4 regions of the Sporosarcina sp. USHLN248 genome follow, and region 1 is predicted to be linked to each of the others. Evidence: riboswitches for the same ligand, from Rfam matches in the RefSeq annotation. Region 1 holds a riboswitch; each other region holds the start of a gene.

Region 1 (5,438 bases):
CCATCGTCCTCCGTTCGTGCAATTCAATTAGATTAAAAGATCATCATGTTTTTTATGATATGATAGATTATACACGATTTTGATAAAATGAGGTGGTCATCATGATTTATCCGTATGGAGAAAAATCTCCAAAAATTCACCCTTCTGTCTATGTCGCTGACTACGCAACAATTACAGGGGATGTAACAATTGGCGCAAATAGTTCAATCTGGTTCAACACCGTTATCCGGGGAGATGTAGCGCCAACCATAATTGGCGAGCGTGTAAGTATCCAAGATTTAAGCTGCTTGCACCAAAGCCCGAATCGCACTCTGCTTATTGAAGACGATGTAACTGTTGGGCATAAAGCAACATTACATAGCTGTATCATCCGTAAAGGTGCTCTTATTGGAATGGGAGCAATTATTTTAGATGGCGCAGAAATTGGCGAAGGCGCATTTATCGGTGCCGGCAGCCTCGTACCCCCCGGCAAGAAAATCCCGCCAAACACATTGGCATTGGGCTCTCCAGCAAAAGTAGTCCGTGAATTAAACGACGAAGACCGCGAAGATATGTTGCGCATCGTCAACAGCTATGTTGAAAAAGGACAGGTTTATAAAAAGATGCAAAAATAAACAGGCGCTGCTCTGAATAGGGGCAGCGTCTGTTTTATGTTTTGTTGGGTGCTACAACCTTTTGTAATGCTTGTAATTAACGAATTAGTATCGAGCGGCAAACGTGTAGTTTATGCGTTCTATAACACCATACGAGCGGTTTCAGCTGTAATACGAGCGTCTTAACACCCAATTCGGGCAGAGAACGAGGGCTTCAAGCGGTTATCCACACACTTCGAGCGGATACATGAAAACTTCAAGCACTTCCGCATTCAAGCAGAGACAGGGGTTCTTCAAGCCATTTTACACAACATTCGAGGGGACACTTGCAGATTTCGAGCGATTCAGCTCTTCATTCTAACGGTTCTCTACACATTTCGAGCGAGGCGTTTCATATACCTACAATAAAAAAAGAAAGCAAGGAATGAACCCTTGCTTCCTACATAGATATTTTATTACCGTACTGACAAACCGGTCCTTTCAACCAACTCTGCCGCTTTGTCTGTCTGCTCCCAAGGAAGCTCAACATCCGTTCGGCCGAAATGGCCATATGCTGCAGTTTGTTTATAAATTGGACGTCTAAGGTCAAGCATTTTGATTATGCCTGCAGGGCGTAAATCGAATAGTTCGCGCACAAGCTCAACCAATTTGCTTTCCTCAACTTTTCCTGTTCCAAATGTATCAATCGAAATAGAGACAGGTTTCGCAACGCCGATCGCATACGCCAACTGCACTTCGCAACGCTCTGCAAGTCCAGCAGCAACAATGTTTTTCGCTACATAACGCGCTGCGTAGGAAGCGGAACGGTCAACTTTCGTCGCGTCTTTTCCGGAGAAGGCTCCGCCGCCGTGGCGAGCATATCCACCGTAAGTGTCAACGATGATTTTACGTCCTGTTAATCCGGCATCTCCTTGCGGACCGCCGATAACGAAACGACCTGAAGGGTTGATGAAGTATTTTGTATCTTCATCCAATAATTCTTTCGGTACGACTGGATAAATGACATGCTCTTTAATGTCTTGCTGGATTTGTTCAAGTGTCGTATCAGGATGATGCTGTGTAGAAATGACGATTGTATCAATCCGTATTGGACGATTGTTGTCATCATACTCAACTGTCACTTGCGTTTTACCATCCGGACGCAAATAAGGAAGTGTATCATTTTTTCTCACTTCCGCTAGTCTGCGTGACAGCTTATGGGACAAACTAATTGGCATCGGCATCAGTTCTGGTGTTTCATTGCAAGCATACCCAAACATTAATCCTTGGTCGCCCGCTCCGATTGCTTCCAATTCTTCGTCCGTCATCGTTCCTTCACGTGCTTCTAATGCTTGGTCAACGCTCGCAGCAATATCAGGCGATTGTTCGTCGATCGAAGTTAAAACGGAAGATGTCTCCCAATCGAATCCGAACTTGGCGCGAGTATAGCCGATTTCTTTCACAGTATCCCGAACAACTTTTGGAATATCGACATAAGTCGTTGTTGTGATTTCTCCGATCACAAGCACTAATCCTGTCGTAATTGTCGTCTCGCATGCGACTCGTGCATTCGGATCTTCTTCTAAAATAGCGTCCAAAATGGCATCCGAAATTTGGTCGCACATTTTGTCTGGATGTCCTTCCGTTACTGATTCTGAAGTAAACAGTCGGCGGTTTGTCATTATAATTTCCTCCTTAACGGCTTGCAAATATTGATACGGTACTCTATTTTTCCCAGATAGTTCCACGCCTGAAGAGAGTCGACGTCAACATACACAAGGATTAAGGGCTTGATAAAATCAATTGGGCCTTGGCATAGTCGCATCATCGTTTTGCATGCGCCTGAATGCGCAATGCAAAATTCATGACAACCGCCGGAGGCTTATCTTCATTTGTCGAGTATAGGAACTCTCGCTAAAAAGTGAAATGTATCTCAACGCTTCAAAGATGGATCTCTATCTTAATGAAGATAAAAAAGCCCTTCGCTCACGTAAAAGCACATGAGGAAAGGCATGATTTCAAATGCAGCACCTTTCACTCTTATCGTCCAAGGTGTAAAACCTTGCCTCAGGTTTGGCACCTTCTCGTAGCTTGCACTACGCAGGTTGCCGGGCTTCATAGGGCCTGTCCCTCCGCCAGCTCGGGATAAGAGTATCCGTTCATGTAACCATGCTACGAAAAAGTTTTCACTTTGTCAAATCTTTTTGAGCTTAACTGCTTGAGTTTTGAATTAGTATAGATTATTATTCTTAATGTGTTATACTATTTACGGAATGTAATGATACCCATTTATATGGGATTAATACGCAAAGGACGGTACAAAACATATGATTTCTGCGAAGATCGAAAATGGACTAAATGAATTGCTTTCAGGAGCTAATGTCAATATCCAGCCTTCAGTGGCAGAGCTGATCGAGAAAGCTACTTCAAGAGGAGAAGCAAAGCTCTCTGCGGATGGTGCGCTATCTGCTGAAACCGGCAAGTATACAGGGCGCTCCCCTAAGGATAAATTCATTGTTGAGGAACCTTCTTCAAAAGACAAAATCGATTGGGGCAAAGTGAACCGGCCGATTTCTCAAGAAATTTTTGATTCATTATATACAAAAGTTATCAACCACTTGAAAGCGAAAGACGAATTATTCGTTTTCAAAGGATATGCAGGTGCGGATAAAGAATCGCAGCTTTCCATTCAAGTCGTCAATGAATTTGCATGGCAAAACTTATTTGTCCATAACTTATTCATCCGCCCGACTGAAGAAGAGCTTACTACACATGAGGCACAATTTACAATCTTATCGGCTCCTACTTTTAAAGCAGACCCAGCAGTCGACGGCACTGAATCCGAAACATTTATTATCGTTTCTCTCGAAAAACGCATCGTGCTAATCGGCGGAACTGAATATGCTGGAGAAATGAAAAAATCGATTTTCTCAGTAATGAACTACTTGCTGCCTGAGCACGGCATCCTGCCGATGCACTGTTCCGCTAACGTAGGAGAAGAAGGCGATGTCGCACTATTCTTCGGACTATCCGGTACAGGCAAAACGACGCTTTCTGCAGACGCGAAACGCAAATTGATTGGCGATGATGAGCATGGCTGGTCCGATAACGGCGTCTTTAACATCGAAGGCGGCTGCTATGCGAAATGCATCAACTTATCAAAAGAAAAAGAACCAGAAATTTTCGGTGCAATCCGTTTTGGCTCTGTGCTTGAAAACGTAGTTTTGGATGACAAAACACGAGTTCCTGATTATGATGATAATTCATTAACTGAAAACACGCGTGCTGCTTATCCAATCCATAATATCGAAAACATTGCAAAGCCGTCAATGGCTGGCCATCCGAAAACAATTGTGTTTTTAACTGCTGATGCATTCGGCGTGTTGCCCCCAATTTCTAAATTGACGAAAGAGCAAGCGATGTATCATTTCCTTAGCGGCTTCACTTCGAAATTAGCCGGCACTGAACGTGGGATTACTGCTCCTGAAGCAACCTTCTCAACTTGCTTCGGTTCTCCGTTCCTGCCGTTGCCTGCGACAGTATACGCAGAAATGTTAGGGCAAAAAATTGACGAGCATAATGCACAAGTGTTCCTTGTCAACACTGGCTGGACTGGCGGCGAATATGGCGTAGGTAAGCGTATGGAGCTCAAACATACTCGTACAATGGTAAATGCTGCAATCGCCGGACAATTGAACGATATTGAATTCGAAGTAAATGAAATTTTTGGCCTTGCTATGCCGAAAGCAATTGAAGGCGTTCCAAGCGAAGTTCTGAACCCTCGCAACGCTTGGAGCGATCCAGCAGCTTATGACAAAAAAGCAAAAGAACTCGCTCACCTTTTCCGTGAAAACTTCAAGAAATTTAAGTACGTTTCCGATGATTTCGTCCAAAAAGGCGGACCTATCGCTGAATAATATAAAAACACACATGGTGATCCTATCAATCCATGTGTGTTTTTTTCTTTACGTTCGATCCCAAAATCGTTGATGGGCAATTGCATTGACAAATTCATTTGCAAAGTTCGGATTGTTTTCTGCAAATACGACGCCATCCAAATTGTTTCTATCTGTTGTTTGTAAATATGAACGCCCCGATGCAGCGATACCAATCGGCTTATAATGTGTATAGGCAACTCTTACAAATTCCATAATGTCTTGCATAAATTTCATTTCGTTGTCTGACTCTCCTCCTACTACATAGAGCGCATCCAACAAATAAGGACTTGTCGTTAAAAATGTATTGGTAACTTCCATTACAGTACCATCTGAACCAGTAACTGTGCCTAATTTTTCGCTGACAATTTCAACGAAAACGCCGTACTGCTGCAATGTATTAAGAGTTGCTCTCACTTCATTCGCGTTAAATCCATCGCCAATCAATACACCGACTTTTAACGAATATGCATACTTTGGTGTGCTTGCCTGACTTAAAGAAGGGTATCTTGTTGAAACCGGTACATGCGTTCCATTTGGTCGCTCTACGCCAACATTATCCGCAACAATATTGGCCAACTCTTTATCGACATTCACTAAAATATCGGCACTTTGCTGGCGGACTGATTTGCTTCTACAACTTCCGATTTGATAGCTAAGCGCTTCGATCATATGCTGCTTTTCAATAGGCGTTAAACTATTCCAGAAAATCCTTGGCTGTGTAAAATAGTCATCGAATTTTTCACTGCGCTCCCGTGTGACACGCCCCTCCACTTTCATAGGGTAATGCTCATATCCCTCTTGTTCAGGCGGGGTTGTATACGGTGTATTGTTTTCTAAGGAGTTTCTATGGTAACTCGTTTCATCAACATCAATCCGATACCTCATGTATCCTTTTCGCTGATTATTATGGAATGGACAAACAGGTCGG
Region 2 (5,438 bases), on a different contig from region 1:
ACGGCGAAATACCGGCCTCTTTAGCTAAAGATACCGTATTGACACGATCTTCGTATGTATGCGACGTTGTAATGTTATTATGATGGGCTGCCGACGTATTAATATTGTGATTGTATCGGTCAACGCCCGCTTCTTTCAGCCGTTTTGCTTGTTCCGGCTTTAAAATGCCGAGACAAGCGCACACCGTCATATCACGGTGCTTTGATTTAATTTCTTTGACTGCGTCAACGACAATTTCAAGCTCCCTGTTCACCGGTCCACGTCCGCTCGCAACGATACAGTACGTCCCTGCATTTACGGATGCCGCTCGTTCAGCACCTGCGACGATTTCTTCCTGCTTCATCATCGCATACTTTTCAATTGGCGCTTTTGAAACAATCGATTGGGCACAATATCCACAGTTTTCCGGACATAAACCTGATTTCGTATTGATGATCATATTCAACTTTACTTTATTCCCATAATAAAAACTCCGGATTTTATATGAAGCATTCAACAACAGAAGCAGCTCCTCATTAGGGCAGTCCAAAATGGCCATCGCTTCTTCATCCGTAATGTCCTCGCCTGACAGCACACGATCCGCTATGGCATTAAAGTCGAGTCCCCTCAATGCGATCGCCTCACTTTCAGCACTTTATACATCCTGTGGCTGAAAATGCCTGCCAAAACCGATAAGAGGATGTCTTTCGGCAACGGAGGAACCATCCACGCCCATGCAACTGCATAACTGAATGCATCCGGTGCAGCTGCCCAAAACTTGTACGAAAAATACATCCAATTCGTGCCGAATAAATAATTGATGCTCATCCCGACTAACGCAGCAACGATATAGCTCTTCAAGCTCCCATACCTTTCAACGATCAATCCCGCTACGTATGCAAGGAGAATAAACGACAAAACAAAACCAAAAGTAGGACTTAAAATATACCCAAATCCGCCTTGAAATTTTGTAAATACCGGTGCCCCTACAAGCCCTAATGCCATATATACCGTCATCGATATTGCACCTAAACGGCTTCCTAAAATCAAACCTGCCAAAATAGAGAAAAACGTTTGCAACGTAATCGGCACCCCACCAACTACTAAGAACGGCACAAACGTTGTAATATTCGCTCCGATCATCATAAGTGCTGCAAACATTCCGCAATAGACAAGGCTCAGTGCACTCATAGAACTTTTCGTTTTCACAGTTGTCGTAGTCATTCAATATACACCCCTTTTGTTTTCTGTTAATAGAATAATAGCTGACACCATTTGTGTCAACCCAAAAATATTTTAAGTTAACTCAAATAGTACAATAAAAAATCGACAGCTATTTTCGCTATCGATTTTTCAACGTTATTTATCTTCGCTCTTAGGAAATAAAAAATGGGCAAGTACCCCGCTCAGGACTGCTGCTCCAATCGTAATCCAAACACGATGCATACCCGGAACTTCCTGAAAGCTTTTACTGAGCATAACCCATGCAATCCCAGCAACCAAAAGCGCAATTGGAACGGAAAATTTGAAAATCCTCAACGTTTTCACCTACTATTATCTATTCGTACGCCCATTCTATCATAATTCAGCTATTGACGTATGAAACAATAAAGGGTATGATACTTTAAATTATTCTAATAACTGCATATCTATTCTTATCAAGAGAAGCTGAGGGACTGGCCCGTCGAAGCTTCAGCAACCAGCCATTATTGGTCAGGTGCTAATTCCAGCAGGCATACTTGCCTGATAGATGAGAAGGAGCGATCTTTATTCGCATATTCGAAGCCTTCTTATTTTCAGAAGGCTTTTTATTTTTATTTCAGCAAATGACCACTCTCCTTCGCAAGCATAATATCCATTATTCTGCGGATATTCATAACGTGCTGAATCAAAAATAATTATTTTCATCTATTCCTTGATTGAACAATATGCAAAGAAAGGGTGGAAAACATGACATTACTTGAAAGATTGAAGACAGATATTTTGACGGCGGACGGTGCGATGGGAACATTGCTTTACTCATACGGAATCGACTTTTGCTACGAAGAGCTAAATGTAGAAAAACCAGAAGTGATTGAAAAAATCCATGAGGAATATATCGCTGCAGGTGCGGACATCATTCAAACCAATACATATGGCGCCAACGCATTGAAATTATCTCGCTACAGCATGCAGAATCGTGTGAAGGAATTCAATACAGCTGCAATGGACATTGCCAAGCGGGCAGCCGCACGCAGAGGACAATACGTTTTAGGGACAATCGGCGGATTACGTGGAATCCGTAAAAGCGATGCCTCTTTGCAAGAAGTTCTCCATATTGTCCATGAACAGGCTGATGCTTTATTGTCCGGAGATCCTGACGGTTTATTGCTTGAAACGTACTATGATTTTGAAGAGCTGACGACAGTTGTCGAGGCACTCAAGAAATTAACAGATGTGCCTATCATCGCCCAAGTTTCCATGGAGGAACCGGGAATACTCCAAAATGGCTTGGTGCTGAACGAAGCATTGCATAGGCTTTCCGATTTAGGGGCTGATGTCGTCGGAGTCAACTGTCGGTTAGGTCCTTACCATACAATCCAAGCATTTGAAAAAGTGAATCTCACGGATGGACTTCTGCTCTCCGCAGCTCCGAATGCCAGTTTGCTTGATGTGGAAGATGGGCGAATCGTCTACTCATCTGAAGCTGATTACTTCGGAAAAGCAGCCGCTTTACTGCGCGATGAAGGGGTTCGTCTGATCGGCGGCTGCTGTGGCACGACACCTAAACATATTGCAGCTGTTAAAAAACAATTAGCCGGCTTAAAGCCGGTTACAAAGAAAGAAGTTAAATCCCAAAAACCGATTGTAATACGCGATGCTGAACCTGCATTATTCGAACCCATTCATGAAAAGGCAAAAAGAGAACGGACAGTCATCGTCGAACTGGATACGCCTCGCCATTTAGAAACGGAAGCTTATATTGAAGGGGCGAAACAGCTTCATAACGCAGGAGTTGACGCTGTAACGATGGCAGACAATTCTTTAGCCTCGCCACGGATTAGCAATATGGCGATGGGCTCTATATTGAAACAACAGCATGCTATACGACCACTAGTGCATCTAACTTGCCGCGATCATAATCTAATTGGCTTGCAATCACACTTAATGGGGCTTGATACACTTGGTATCCACGATATTTTGGCAGTTACTGGCGATCCTACGAAGGTCGGCGATTTTCCGGGAGCAGCGAGCGTCTACGACGTATCGAGCTTGGAATTAATTCAACTCATTAAGCAGTTGAACGTAGGCATTTCCTTCTCCGGGAAACCGCTCCGCAAAAAAGCGAAATTTTCAGTAGCCGCCGCCTTCAATCCTAATGTCCGAGTATTGGATCGTGCCGTTAAGCGATTGGAAAAGAAAATTGAGTGTGGGGCGGATTATTTCATTACACAACCTGTTTATACGAAAGAGAAAATCGAGGAAATATATGAAGCGACAAAGCATTTGGATACACCGATTTTCATAGGCATTATGCCGTTGACGAATATTCGGAATGCCGAATTCCTGCATCATGAAGTACCTGGTATTAAGCTGTCTGAAGATGTACTTGCACGGATGCGCGATTGTGGAGATGACCGCGAACGGGCTACAGCGGAAGGTATTGCTATCTCAAAGGAATTGATCGATACAGCGGCGAAGCTTTTCAATGGCATCTATATCATTACACCATTTCTCCGATACGATATGTCATTGGAGTTAATAAAACATATCCAACTATTGGATGGGAAGAAGGAGAGGGAGTTTGTCCATGCCGAAACATCTTATTGAACAGCATCTTGAAAAGAGAATCCTCATCATAGATGGGGCGATGGGCACAATGTTGCAAGCCGAAAACTTATCTGCCGAAGATTTTGGGGGCGAAGAATACGAAGGCTGCAATGAATATTTAAATGTACTGAGACCTGACATTTTAGACAAAATCCACCGTGCTTATTTGGAAGCCGGTGCAGATATTATTAGCACAAATACATTCGGGGGAACCCCCCTCGTATTGGATGAATTCAGCCTCGGCCACCTATCACATGAAATTAACAAAAAAGCGGTCGAAATTGCAAAAGCATGCGCGAAGGATTATTCCACCCCGGAACGTCCAAGATTTGTCGCAGGAGCGATCGGACCTACGACTAAAACATTGTCCGTCACCGGCGGTACGACATTTGACAAGCTTTCGGAAAACTTTTATGTGCAAGCGAAAGCTCTGATCGAAGGCGGTGCTGATTTGCTCCTTATGGAAACGAGTCAAGACATGCTGAACGTCAAAGCTGGAACGATTGGCATTAAACGAGCATTCATGGAGACTGGCATCGAATTGCCCGTGATGATTTCAGGGACGATCGAACCGATGGGAACGACTTTGGCAGGGCAAAGCATTGAAGCATTCTATATTTCCATCGAGCATATTAAACCATTGTCAGTTGGATTGAATTGTGCGACTGGCCCTGAATTCATGACCGATCACCTTCGCTCCCTTTCAGATTTGGCAGCGAGCTATGTCACTTGCTATCCGAATGCCGGCTTGCCCGATGAAGAAGGTCATTACCATGAATCTCCCGAGTCTTTATCTCAAAAGCTTTTAGGTTTTGCCGAAAAAGGCTGGCTGAACATGGTTGGCGGATGCTGCGGCACGACACCTGCGCACATTCGGGCGATCAAAGAGGCTGTCGATGGCTTGCCTCCTCGTCAAAAGCCTGTTGAGAACAGACCGCATGCCGTATCAGGCATCGAGCCTCTTCTTTACGATTCGTCAATGCGGCCATTGCTTATAGGCGAACGGACGAATGTTATTGGTTCCCGCAAATTCAAGCGGCTAATCGTCGAAGAGAAATTCGAAGAAGCTTCTGAAATTGCACGTGCTCAAGTGCGTGGCGGCGCCCACGTGTTGGATATTTGCTTGGCGAATCCTGACCGAGATGAATTAAGCGATATGAAAAATTTCATGCAGCAGGTCGTAAAAAAAGTGAAAGTGCCGCTCGTCATCGATTCGACAGATGAGCAAGTAATTGAAGAAGCATTGAAATATTCGCAAGGAAAAGCAATTATTAACTCCATCAACTTGGAGGATGGCGAAGAACGATTCGATGCAGTCCTCCCTCTTGTGAAAAGATTTGGCGCCGCTGTTGTCGTCGGGACAATCGACGAAACAGGCATGGCTGTAACACGTGAGAGAAAGCTTGAAGTCGCAGAGCGCTCCTACGATTTGCTCGTTAATAAATGGGGGATTGCACCCGAAGACATCATTTTTGATCCGTTAGTATTCCCTGTCGGAACTGGCGACGAGCAATATATCGGATCTGCAGTTGAAACGATTGAAGGCATCCGTTTGATCAAAGAGAAAATGCCAAGGTCATTAACAACTTTAGGTGTCAGCAACGTTTCATTCGGGCTGCCGCCTGTCGGTCGCGAAGTGCTGAATGCCG
Region 3 (5,438 bases), on a different contig from region 1:
AAGACACAATTTTTTTATTCAATTCGACATAGATTCCCAATAAATAGATCCTAACTGTAAGACCTTTGAACACTTTCATGAAGCAGTTTATTCACGCTTTATAAAAAAATAAAGCGCATTATTGTATTCGTTATTGCACGATTACTCCTTTTGCTTTCCCGCTGCATGATTGGTATAGTAGATAGTCGTTTCAAAAATCCATTTTTCATAGGGGGAAACATGCGAAAAATATCAAATGTATTTTATATAACAATCGGCCTGATTATATTGGCGGTCGGATTTGGGGTTGCCGATTCAGATCGCTTTGAAACCGTCACAACAGCCATCAAATCATTCGTCTCATCCACATTCGGATGGTATTATATGCTTCTGCTATCTTTCTTGCTTGTATTGAGCATTTTCTTCATTTTCAGCCCATACGGCAAGATTCGTTTAGGAAAAGATTCTGACCGTCCGTCGTTTTCAACGATTACTTGGATTGCCATGCTCTTTTCTGCCGGAATGGGAATTGGTCTAGTCTTTTATGGGGCTGCTGAACCGCTATCTCACTACGCGATCAATCCCGCAACAGAAGAACCTAATACAGATGCCGCTTTTAAAGAAGCGATGCGGTATTCCTTTTTCCATTGGGGCTTTCATGTATGGGCCATGTACGGTATTGTCGCTTTGTCGCTTGCGTATTTCCAATTCCGTAAAGGAGAACCGGGGTTAATTTCAGCAACATTGAAGCCGATTTTCGGTAAAAAAATGAAGGGGCCTTGGGGCGTCCTCATCGATGTACTTGCCGTTTTTGCAACAGCTTTTGGCGTTGCCACTTCTCTCGGCTTCGGTGCTGTTCAAATTAACGCAGGGCTGAATTATCTTTTCGGCTTTACAATTGGCTTCACTACACAACTGATTATCATCGCTGTTGTGACTGTTCTGTTCATCATGTCTGCATGGTCGGGGCTCAGTAAAGGAATCAAATATTTATCAAACGCAAACTTAATACTCGCGCTTGCATTATTAGGGTTTGTCTTGATCCTTGGTCCAACATTGCTCATTTTTAATATTTTTACTGACTCTCTTGGCGGCTATCTATCCAATTTAGTATCAATGAGTTTCCGTACAGCTCCTTTAAATGCTTCGCATCGCGAGTGGATGGATACGTGGACGATTTTCTATTGGGCTTGGTGGATTTCATGGGCGCCATTCGTCAGTATGTTCATTGCTCGCGTTTCGAAGGGCAGAACAATTCGGGAATTTATGGCCGTTGTCATGTTAGCACCAACTCTTTTAAGTGCCATCTGGTTTTCCGCATTCGGAACGACTGCCATTAACGCTCAAAAAGAAGGACTTGCGGACTTAGCAAAAGCATCTACCGAATTGACGATCTTTGAGATGTTCCATACAATGCCAATATCATTTATCGTTTCTCTTTTCGCAGTTCTGTTAATTGCATGCTTTTTCATAACATCCGCAGACTCGGCGACATTTGTATTAGGCATGCAGTCAACGTATGGTTCATTGACACCATCAAATAGCGTAAAAATCACATGGGGTGTCATCCAATCAGCCATTGCAGTCATCTTGCTGTCTGTGAATGGACTAACAGCATTGCAAAATACGATCATTATTGCTGCTTTGCCATTCTCTTTCATCATGTTGCTCATGATCATTTCTTTGATCAAAGCATTGCAAGGCGAAAGGCCAAAGAAAAAAGCATAAGAGACAATTGAACTCATGTAAAAAGGAGGACGGGGTACTATCCCCTCCTCCTTTTGATTAATTTGTCACCATCACCACTTCTTGCTGGCGAATGATATGAAGCAAATCAGCAACCATTGCGCTGCCTGTAGGATACATGCCGGCGCCAGGACCGACTAAAGTCAGCTGTCCAAGATATTCTGTTTCTATAATGATTGCATTGTCGACACCGTCTATACTGAAAAGCGGATGATTCGCTCCAATTAAGACAGGTCCTACCGTACCTAACAGCTTGTCGTTGTCATCTATCCATATATCTGCAACGTGACGATATCGAAGATCGCCTTTTGAAGCATCTATCACATCAATTGGTTGAATATGCTCGATCCCTACCACCGGGACGTCTTCCCAATCTGGTTGTTGACCGAAAGATAGAGAGCTTAGGATCATCAGCTTACGGAATGCATCTGTGCCGTCCACATCATCGGATGGATCCGCTTCCGCAAAGCCGTTTTTCTGAGCATCCAATAGCGCTTTTTTAAATGGCGATCCCTCTTCACGCATTTTCGTCAAAATGAAATTCGAAGTACCATTTAAGATTCCTTGAATCCGTTTTATGCGGTCACCGGCCAATAGATTGCTAACCGTCCGAATGACCGGGACACCGCCTGCCGTTGTCGCTTCAAAACCAACTTGCACATTACGGAACTCTGCATGTTTCAATAGAGCTGGACCGTGTTTAGCAAACATTTTTTTATTGGCCGTTATAATATGGCAGCCTTTTTCTATCGCATCTGATAAATATGTGTAAGCAGGCTCTTCCCCGACAATTGCTTCGAACACAACGTCTATTTCCGGATCGTCTAAGATATCTCGAATATTATCGGTAATTTTCACACCACTAATCGGCTTGCGTTTTTTCGTCTTATCTTTCACAAGGATGGTGACGACATCAACCGTGAAACCTGTATTTTCTCTTATTTCTTCACGCTTCTCTTGTAAAATTCTATACACACCTTCACCGACAGTGCCAAAACCTAAGATCGCTGCTTTGAATGACGGCATTCCATCCACCTCCTTTCAAAAGCGCAGGGGGCATTTACTTTAGTTCACTATGTTGCAATTCTAAACAAGATGCTATTGCATCATAAGCGAAGCATTGGACTGTCCCCTGCAACTACTTATGAACCTATTGAACTGTAACCGGCGCTGCTTTTTCAATCGCTTGTTGCAAGTCTGCAATGATATCTTCAGGCGACTCGAGACCGACAGACAAGCGAATCAACTCTTCGGTTACACCGGAGTTTTCCAAGTCTTCAGCAGACAATTGCTGATGTGTAGTGGATGCAGGGTGAATGATCAATGACTTGGCATCACCGACGTTGGCGACATGCGACCAAATCTCGATATTGTCAATCACCTTACGCCCCGCTTCACGTCCACCTTTAATGCCGAAAACAATAATGGAACCGAAGCCGTTTTTCAAATACTTCTTAGCATGCTCATGTGAAGGGTGGTCTTCCAAACCTGTGTAAGTTACCCACTCAACAGATGGATGGGACTGTAGGAAAGCGGCAACTTTCTGAGCATTTTCATTATGTCTCACCACTCGGAGATGAAGTGTCTCCAAACCTTGGAGGAAATTGAACGCGCTATCTGGGTCCAAGCAAGGACCAAAATCACGCAATAATTGGACGCGAAGCTTCATAGCAAAAGCTGCTGCCGCCGTGTCGACGCCATAGCGAAGACCATGATATGTTTCGTCCGGCTCTGTAAACAAAGGGAATTTCCCTTTCGTCCAATCAAATTTGCCCGCATCGACTACGATGCCGCCAATTGTCGTGCCGTGACCGCCAATCCATTTTGTGGCGGAATGGATCACTACATCGGCCCCGAATTCAATCGGATTGCAGCCATAAGGTGAAGCAAAAGTATTATCAATGAGCAACGGTATATCATGCGCATGAGCAATCTCCGCCACCGCTTCGATATCTAAAACGTGTAAGCTTGGATTTCCGATTGTTTCAGCAAATAAAGCCTTTGTCTTATCTGTAATTGCGGCTTTAAAGTTTTCAGGATTCGTAGCGTCGACGAACTTCACATTGATGCCATAGCGCGGCAGCGTCACTGCGAATAAATTATATGTTCCGCCGTATAGATTGCTTGCCGCTACGATTTCATCGCCAGCGCCCGCAATGTTTAAAATCGAAAACGCGATTGCCGCCATGCCAGAAGATAGTGCGACCGCAGCTGTACCTCCTTCAAGTAGCGCAATGCGTTCTTCAAATACCGCTACAGTCGGATTCGTGATTCGAGTGTAAATATTGCCCGCTTCTTGCAGGCCAAATAAGTTTTGTGCATGTTCAGTATCGCGGAAAACGAACGAAGTCGTCCGATGGATTGGTACGGCTCTTGATCCTGTAATTGGATCTGGCTTTTGGCCGCCATGTAGAAGAAGTGTTTCCGGTTGAAGAGAGTTGTTTGCAGTCATGTGTATTACCTCCAAAGTATTAGTGTAAGATGAAAATGCAACAAATAATGTGCAATGCGGAGGCGTTGGGGGTTTTTGGAATAAAAAAATAACCCCTTTCGCTAAGAAGAGGGTTACGCTTTCGCTTATTCCTCCCCTTATCTTTCAGACCGTTTGCACGAATCTGTAGGAAGTAGCACCTTTGCAAGTTCGTCACTTGCTGGTTGCCGGGCATCGCAGGGCCTAGTCCCTCCGCCGCTCTTGATAAGAGTATGGGTGATTCAGTTTTTCATCTTGTTGTACAGTATAGGAGGACCAATTTTAAAAGTCAAGAGATTCTTATTATTTTTCTGAAACTTATGTTGCAATTCTACTTTCAGCGAAGTTCGACAATTTGTGGTATACTATCAATAGACAACTTGATAGGGATCGGTTACAACCAGTTGTTTTCCATCATGCTTTTGATTGCTTAGGACAGGCCTAAGCATTTTTTTCATTTTGAAAGATGATGAGAATGAACGGTAGGAGTGATTCGATTGACTTTTTCACGTAAGGAAAAACCTGTTTCAGATTTTGTCGCTGCGCGTCATATCGACGAAGAGATTTCCTTCGTCCGCAATGACCATAGAGTAAATGGAACGATTCATAAAATACTCGAGAACTCGGTCATTGTAAAGATTTCAGAAGATGACGCCGACCGAATTGGCGTAGCTTCCAATTTAACCGTTGTTTCCCATAAGAACTACACTGTAGATTAATTATACGAAGAGGCTGGGACAAAACCCACCTCTAATTGAAAAAGCCGGTGAACTTTTACGACGAGTAAAAGTTCACCGGCTTTGATTAATATTTGAATAAAAATAAGGACCCACTTCTGATAAAATAAAGTCACTACACAAAACCTTATCAGAAAGAAGGATCCTTATGTTTAAAGATTATAACATGAATCAACTCGTTTTGCCTTTAGATTTAGAAGTGAAATTACAAAAAAATGATATCGCCTTCCATATCCATCATTTGGTTGAAAGTATCCCTTCTGAAGCATTCGAACCATTTCTTCGAAATGAGGGTTGTCCTGCCTACCACCCACGCATGATGCTTAAAATTATTTTATGCGGCTACACGCAATCTGCCTTTTCAGGGCGTAAAATTGAAGCCCTATTGAAAGACAGTATCCGAATGATGTGGCTGGCTCAAGGGCATGAACCTAGCTACCGCACAATCAATCGATTCCGTGTCCAATCAGAAGTGAAGGATCTCATTCGCCAATGTTTTGTCCAAT
Region 4 (5,438 bases), on a different contig from region 1:
CTGTAGCTGTCATTACATTAATGTCTACTAGTGTGAATGCTTTGGCACTTGAATCAACGTCTAACAATTTGAAAAACGACTTCAATTATATTGAAGTATCAAAGCAAGATCTTGACTATGCTTCAATAGTCGAAAAGCTAGATATTGATAGTTTGGAGAGGTACTCTCGAGAAATGCAAAATGAAAACCCTACCTTTTCAGAAGATGAATTGAATAATTTGTTAAAGGTTGAAGTAATAAAACGAGGTATTGAATCAAACATTATCAACGCAGATGGAGAATTAATAAATGCAAGTCCAGATATTTCACCATACTCTTATGGTGACTTACCAATAATAAAAAACAAATTAGGTCCCAATGAAAAGAAAGTGTTTAATGAGAGCTTGGTGAAAGGTGTAGCTGTTCTATCTGCGGGTAATTTTGCTATGTATCATTATCAAAAGTATTATTCAGGTGGAGAAGATGATAATGCAGATGCGTTTAGACACTCTTTATGGATGGCTGTTTCTTCGGCTGGGGTTGCAGGTTCAGACTTTTCGCGGAGATTTGGAATAGCTCATGAAGATGACTTTCCAAGTTCTGCATTAGCAAGAAGTATGGATTTGAATAATAACAATGTTGGAATTAGTTATGGGCCTAAACTTGCACAATTCGCAGGTAATGCTGATTTGTTCGATAGAATGGCACTTCAGATGATAAATGAAGCTGTAAAAAATGGTGAAATGAAAAGATTCCGTGGAACTGATATTGGTGTGAAAACTTCTTTAGTAAAAACAAATAGTACAGGGGCTAAAAAATGAGTTTAAATTCCCAAAAACTTTTAAAGTACGTGTTTTTTTTCTCTTTGACAATAACAATAGCAGTCGTAGCGTACAATATATATAAAATAGATGAAAATGATGCGATTCGCTCAAAGATTAAACAAGAAGTTCAACAGAATGAATATGTTGATTTTGGTAAAGCAGTGAATGGCGATTGGGATAATATAATCTTAGTTTTCCCGTATACGGAAAAAGCTAAAATAAAGAAGGAATATGGAATTGATGTAAATCGAATCAACGACTTTTCAGTAGCATATCGAGAAGATCGTGTGCTTATTCTATTTTGTAAAGGAGAAAGCATTCAAAACTATGTTTATTGGGTTGGCAGTTTTTCATCAAGTGAAGATGAAAAATTATATGATTCCTTTCAGATTAAAAGAAAAGACGCCAAATTTAAAACAGATAAAAGTTCCAATAAAGGCATACCTTTAAATCTAATCCATGTAAGAGAATAATTGTTAGGATAAACATACTAAAATTAGTAGTACAAACTACTCAGAATCAGTGGGACGCTCTTCAATGACCGCATGCAATTATTGCGTACTATAGAAAAATAAAAAACGATGGAATGCCGCAACAGACATCCCATCGTTTTTATCCAAATACTTTTAGTCCTACCGCTCCTCCGATAATAAGCAGCAAAAATACAATCCTTTTCCATCCGGCAGATTCCTTAAAAAACAAAATGCCCATAAGCACTGCGCCTGCAGCTCCTAATCCAGTCCAAATCGCGTATGCTGTTCCCATCGGAATTTCGCGCATCGCCAAAGACAAAAAGAAGAAACCGGCGGAAAACGTGCAGATGATTGAAAGAAGCCAAACATAGTTCTTTTTCTGCAAATAAAGATTAATGCTCATCACGCCAAATATTTCTCCAAAACTGGCCAAAACTAAATATACCCATGCCACTTCAATCGCCCCCTTCATCTACAGGATCGACTGTCGTCATTTTAATACCAATTACACCGATTATAATGATACCGATAAATAATATTTTAATAAAAGAAAACTCCGCTCCGAAAAATAAAAAGTCTATCAGTACAATTGCAGCGGCGCCAGATCCAGTAAAAACAGCATATACCGTTCCAGAAGGCAATTTTTCACATGCTTTAATAATCGAATAAAAACTAATAATGATTGCAATGATTGTTCCTGCCCATTCTAACGGTGTCTCCGAATAACGCAGACCGATCACCCAGAACACTTCAACGACCGCTGCCAATAAAACATAAAGCCAAGCCATTCCATGACCTCCAAATCGTATCAAAATTGCATACCTACAGTATAGCAGAAACCTATAAAGAGATTTCTGAAAGAAGGCTTGCTAAATTTTCGAATATATGATAACTTTGGATAAATCAAAAATGCATAGCTTCATTCTTATCAAGAGAGACGGAGGGATTGGCCCGTAGAAGTCTCAGCAACCAGCCCGTATTGGTATGGTGCTAATTCCAAAAGGCAGATTCTGTCTTGAAGATAAGAAGATTGAATTCAACGACGATCACGCGTGTTGAGGCCCTCTTCTATCTTGGAAGGGGGCTTTTTATATGCAGCGAAAGGATGGGTTTCATTGACGAAAAGAAGTATACATACGAACTTAGTGCAATTGGGCAATCGAAGCGACAAAAAAACAGGTGCGGTCAATCCGCCAATCTATTTATCTACCGCATACAAACATGATGGTTTAGGACTTTCCACCGGCTATGACTATACTCGGACAAAAAATCCAACACGGACCATTTTAGAGGATGGCATCGCCCAATTGGAATCTGGTGATCAAGGCTATGCGTGCAGCTCAGGAATGGCTGCCATCCAATTAGTGCTTTCCCTATTTGCATCAGGCGACGAGCTGATTGCCCCCGATGATATTTACGGCGGCACATATCGGCTTTTCGAACAATATGCCACAAATTATAATATCCGTACCTCCTATGCTTCTTTCAAAACCGTAGAAGAAGTTGAACAACAAATTACGGAACAGACAAAAGCACTTTTCATTGAGACGCCAACGAACCCTTTAATGATAAAAATAAACATTGCATCATATGCTGAACTTGCGAAAAAACACGGACTTTACCTCATTGTCGACAATACATTTTTAACACCCTATTATCAGCGTCCTATTGAATTGGGAGCAGACATCGTCATCCATAGCGCCACTAAATATATCGGGGGCCATAATGATGTGTTGGCAGGATTAGTCGTTGCGAAAGGAGAAGCATTATGCGCGCAATTATTTGAACAACATAACGCCATCGGTGCAACCCTCTCTCCGTTCGATGCATTTTTAGTCATTCGCGGATTAAAAACATTACATGTGCGAATGAGACAGCATGATGCGAACGCAAAGGAAATTGCTGCCTATTTGGAAACTCATCCGCTTGTTACGGATGTGCTATATGCAGGTGTCGGAGGCATGCTGTCATTCCGGCTAAAAGAAAGCAGCTATGTCGACCCTTTCTTGAAAAACTTGAACTTAATTACGTTTGCAGAAAGTTTAGGAGGCGTGGAAAGCTTTATCACCTATCCGACAACGCAAACACACGCGGATATCCCCGTAGAAGAACGCGTGAAACGCGGTGTTGATGACCGTCTTCTACGCTTCTCTGTAGGGCTTGAAGAAGCGGAAGATCTGATCGAAGATTTGCACCAAGCGATCGACGCAGCTTATCAAGCAACGGAAACGGCAGTTCCCCGCTAAGGGTTCATTTAATTATGAAAGAGAGTGATTGCAATGACAGTAAAAGCGGAATCAGAAATTCAAGAAGCACTTCGTTTATTGAAAAGTAAAAAATGGGTTGATTTGACGCATACTTTCGGTCCGAATTCACCGCATTTTTTCATGTTCGATGACGCAGAATTTAAAACGCTGTTCACACATGACGATGGCTTTTTCGCACAAAACTTTTCGTTTTCTGGACAATACGGAACACATATTGATGCGCCAATCCATTTTGTGCGCGACACACGCTATTTGGAAGAGCTACAGCTGAAAGAATTAGTATTGCCTTTAGTCGTTATAGACAAATCCGCAGAAGCAGCAGCAAACAATGATTTCACATTATCTGTTCAAGATATTTTGGATTTCGAAGCTGTGCACGGAGAAATAGAAGAAGGCACCTTTGTTGCCCTTCGCACGGATTGGAGCAAAAGATGGCCCGACCACGAAGCATTTAATAACAAAGATGCCGATGGAAACAATCACATTCCCGGATGGGGTCCAGAAGCACTCAAATTACTATTCGAACATAGGAAAATCAAAGCTATCGGACACGAAACGTTCGATACCGACTCTGCAATTGATTTCCGCAAAAACGGTAAACTGATCGGTGAATATTATGTATTGGAGCAAGACACATACCAAATTGAACTAATGACGAATTTACATCTATTGCCAGCTAAAGGAGCAATCATCTTTAATATTGTTCCGAAGCCAGAAAAAGCATCGGGCTTCCCGGTTAGATCGTTTGCTATCCTTCCATAAAAAAGCCCGGTGCCCAGACTGTAGCCAAAGTGTTTTTTCACTTTGGCTACAGTCTTTTTAAGGTTCGTAGTCATGTGAGAGGAATTTGCCCAGCTTGGCTTGAGAACGCTTGCCACGTGGAAGACAATATAGGTGCGCGACGTCCGTAGTGCCTTAATTTCCGCAAAATGCGCGTAAATACAACAAATCGAACCCTTCGCCGCTCGATTGACTGCATGACTCGCCTCGTGCAGGCTCACACGAGGCCGAGCGATGACCCGAATAGAACGTAATGTTCATGAGGGAAGGAACAAAGGAGGCAACCTAAGCTCGTTGCTCCTGCAGCAACGGTTGCATGACCAGCGTCCTACTGGCCTCAACTTAGTATGCGAACGTTTGTCAACAAGCTGAGCCCGGTGCCTCTGGGCTTTTTCCATATCAATCGACAGAAAAACACATAAACCTCTTTAAAAACCATTAACTCACTCTATGCATAGATAAAGCTCTCCAACAACGCATAATCCTGCTAAAGCCACATAACTTCAATACTTCCATTGCTATTATACAGTTATTTCATAAATCGAAACTTCATAAAATCGAAATAAATTCCTGTTGATTCCTGTAGAATAAGTTCGAACCATCTTTTCCGATATATTACAAAAAAGTGATTGACAACTTTGAGTGTTATGATTAGGATTGTATATAATTATCAGACTAATCATAGAATAATTGATTACCGCTCTTCTTTTTTTGCTACTAACACGAATGGAGGGTCTCTATGAATCAACCCGTCTTGAATGTCCAAGCGTTAAAAACGTATTTTTACTTGGAACAAGATTTGATCGCAAAAGCGGTTGACGGCGTCTCTTTTTCAGTTTATCCGGGAGAAACTGTTGCAATCGTTGGAGAATCAGGCAGTGGAAAAAGCATTACCGCCCTTTCAATTATGCAGCTTATTAATAAACCCGGACGCATCGTAGAAGGAACTATTCAAATGAATGACCGCAACTTGCTTGAATTAAAGGCTAAACAAATGACTTCGGTCCGCGGCAACCAAATTGGCATGATTTTTCAAGAACCGATGACAGCCTTAAATCCTGTCTTCACCATTGGTAATCAACTAATTGAAATGATCCGTAAGCATAAGAAAGTAT

The links. A riboswitch is a leader RNA that binds a small molecule or an ion and turns the genes downstream of it on or off. The one in region 1 is predicted to bind S-adenosylmethionine.
Region 2: it holds a riboswitch for S-adenosylmethionine, as region 1 does, so the genes downstream of both, WFH04_RS06000 (bifunctional homocysteine S-methyltransferase/methylenetetrahydrofolate reductase) here and metK (methionine adenosyltransferase) in region 1, are expected to answer to the same signal.
Region 3: it holds a riboswitch for S-adenosylmethionine, as region 1 does, so the genes downstream of both, WFH04_RS16355 (O-acetylhomoserine aminocarboxypropyltransferase/cysteine synthase family protein) here and metK (methionine adenosyltransferase) in region 1, are expected to answer to the same signal.
Region 4: it holds a riboswitch for S-adenosylmethionine, as region 1 does, so the genes downstream of both, WFH04_RS13490 (methionine biosynthesis PLP-dependent protein) here and metK (methionine adenosyltransferase) in region 1, are expected to answer to the same signal.

Annotation. Positions count from the first base shown of each region.
Region 1 covers NZ_JBBCZC010000016.1:19,931-25,368, reverse strand. The annotation lists gene WFH04_RS08355 (gamma carbonic anhydrase) at 102-614, shown strand; gene metK (methionine adenosyltransferase) at 1,049-2,257, opposite strand; SAM riboswitch class I at 2,610-2,724, opposite strand; gene pckA (phosphoenolpyruvate carboxykinase (ATP)) at 2,900-4,489, shown strand; gene WFH04_RS08340 (catalase) at 4,538-5,438, opposite strand, start outside.
Region 2 covers NZ_JBBCZC010000010.1:63,060-68,497, forward strand. The annotation lists gene bioB (biotin synthase BioB) at 1-610, opposite strand, end outside; gene WFH04_RS05990 (biotin transporter BioY) at 607-1,203, opposite strand; gene WFH04_RS05995 (hypothetical protein) at 1,339-1,518, opposite strand; SAM riboswitch class I at 1,632-1,736, shown strand; gene WFH04_RS06000 (bifunctional homocysteine S-methyltransferase/methylenetetrahydrofolate reductase) at 1,930-3,789, shown strand; gene metH (methionine synthase) at 3,770-5,438, shown strand, end outside.
Region 3 covers NZ_JBBCZC010000053.1:15,146-20,583, forward strand. The annotation lists gene WFH04_RS16345 (glycine betaine uptake BCCT transporter) at 220-1,707, shown strand; gene WFH04_RS16350 (homoserine dehydrogenase) at 1,765-2,751, opposite strand; gene WFH04_RS16355 (O-acetylhomoserine aminocarboxypropyltransferase/cysteine synthase family protein) at 2,876-4,177, opposite strand; SAM riboswitch class I at 4,312-4,427, opposite strand; gene WFH04_RS16360 (DUF2187 family protein) at 4,684-4,914, shown strand; partial or broken gene WFH04_RS16365 (transposase) at 5,081-5,438, shown strand, end outside.
Region 4 covers NZ_JBBCZC010000034.1:12,889-18,326, forward strand. The annotation lists gene WFH04_RS13470 (DUF6973 domain-containing protein) at 1-800, shown strand, start outside; gene WFH04_RS13475 (hypothetical protein) at 797-1,276, shown strand; gene WFH04_RS13480 (DMT family transporter) at 1,416-1,730, opposite strand; gene WFH04_RS13485 (DMT family transporter) at 1,732-2,064, opposite strand; SAM riboswitch class I at 2,199-2,304, shown strand; gene WFH04_RS13490 (methionine biosynthesis PLP-dependent protein) at 2,392-3,522, shown strand; gene WFH04_RS13495 (cyclase family protein) at 3,556-4,305, shown strand; gene WFH04_RS13500 (ABC transporter ATP-binding protein) at 5,063-5,438, shown strand, end outside.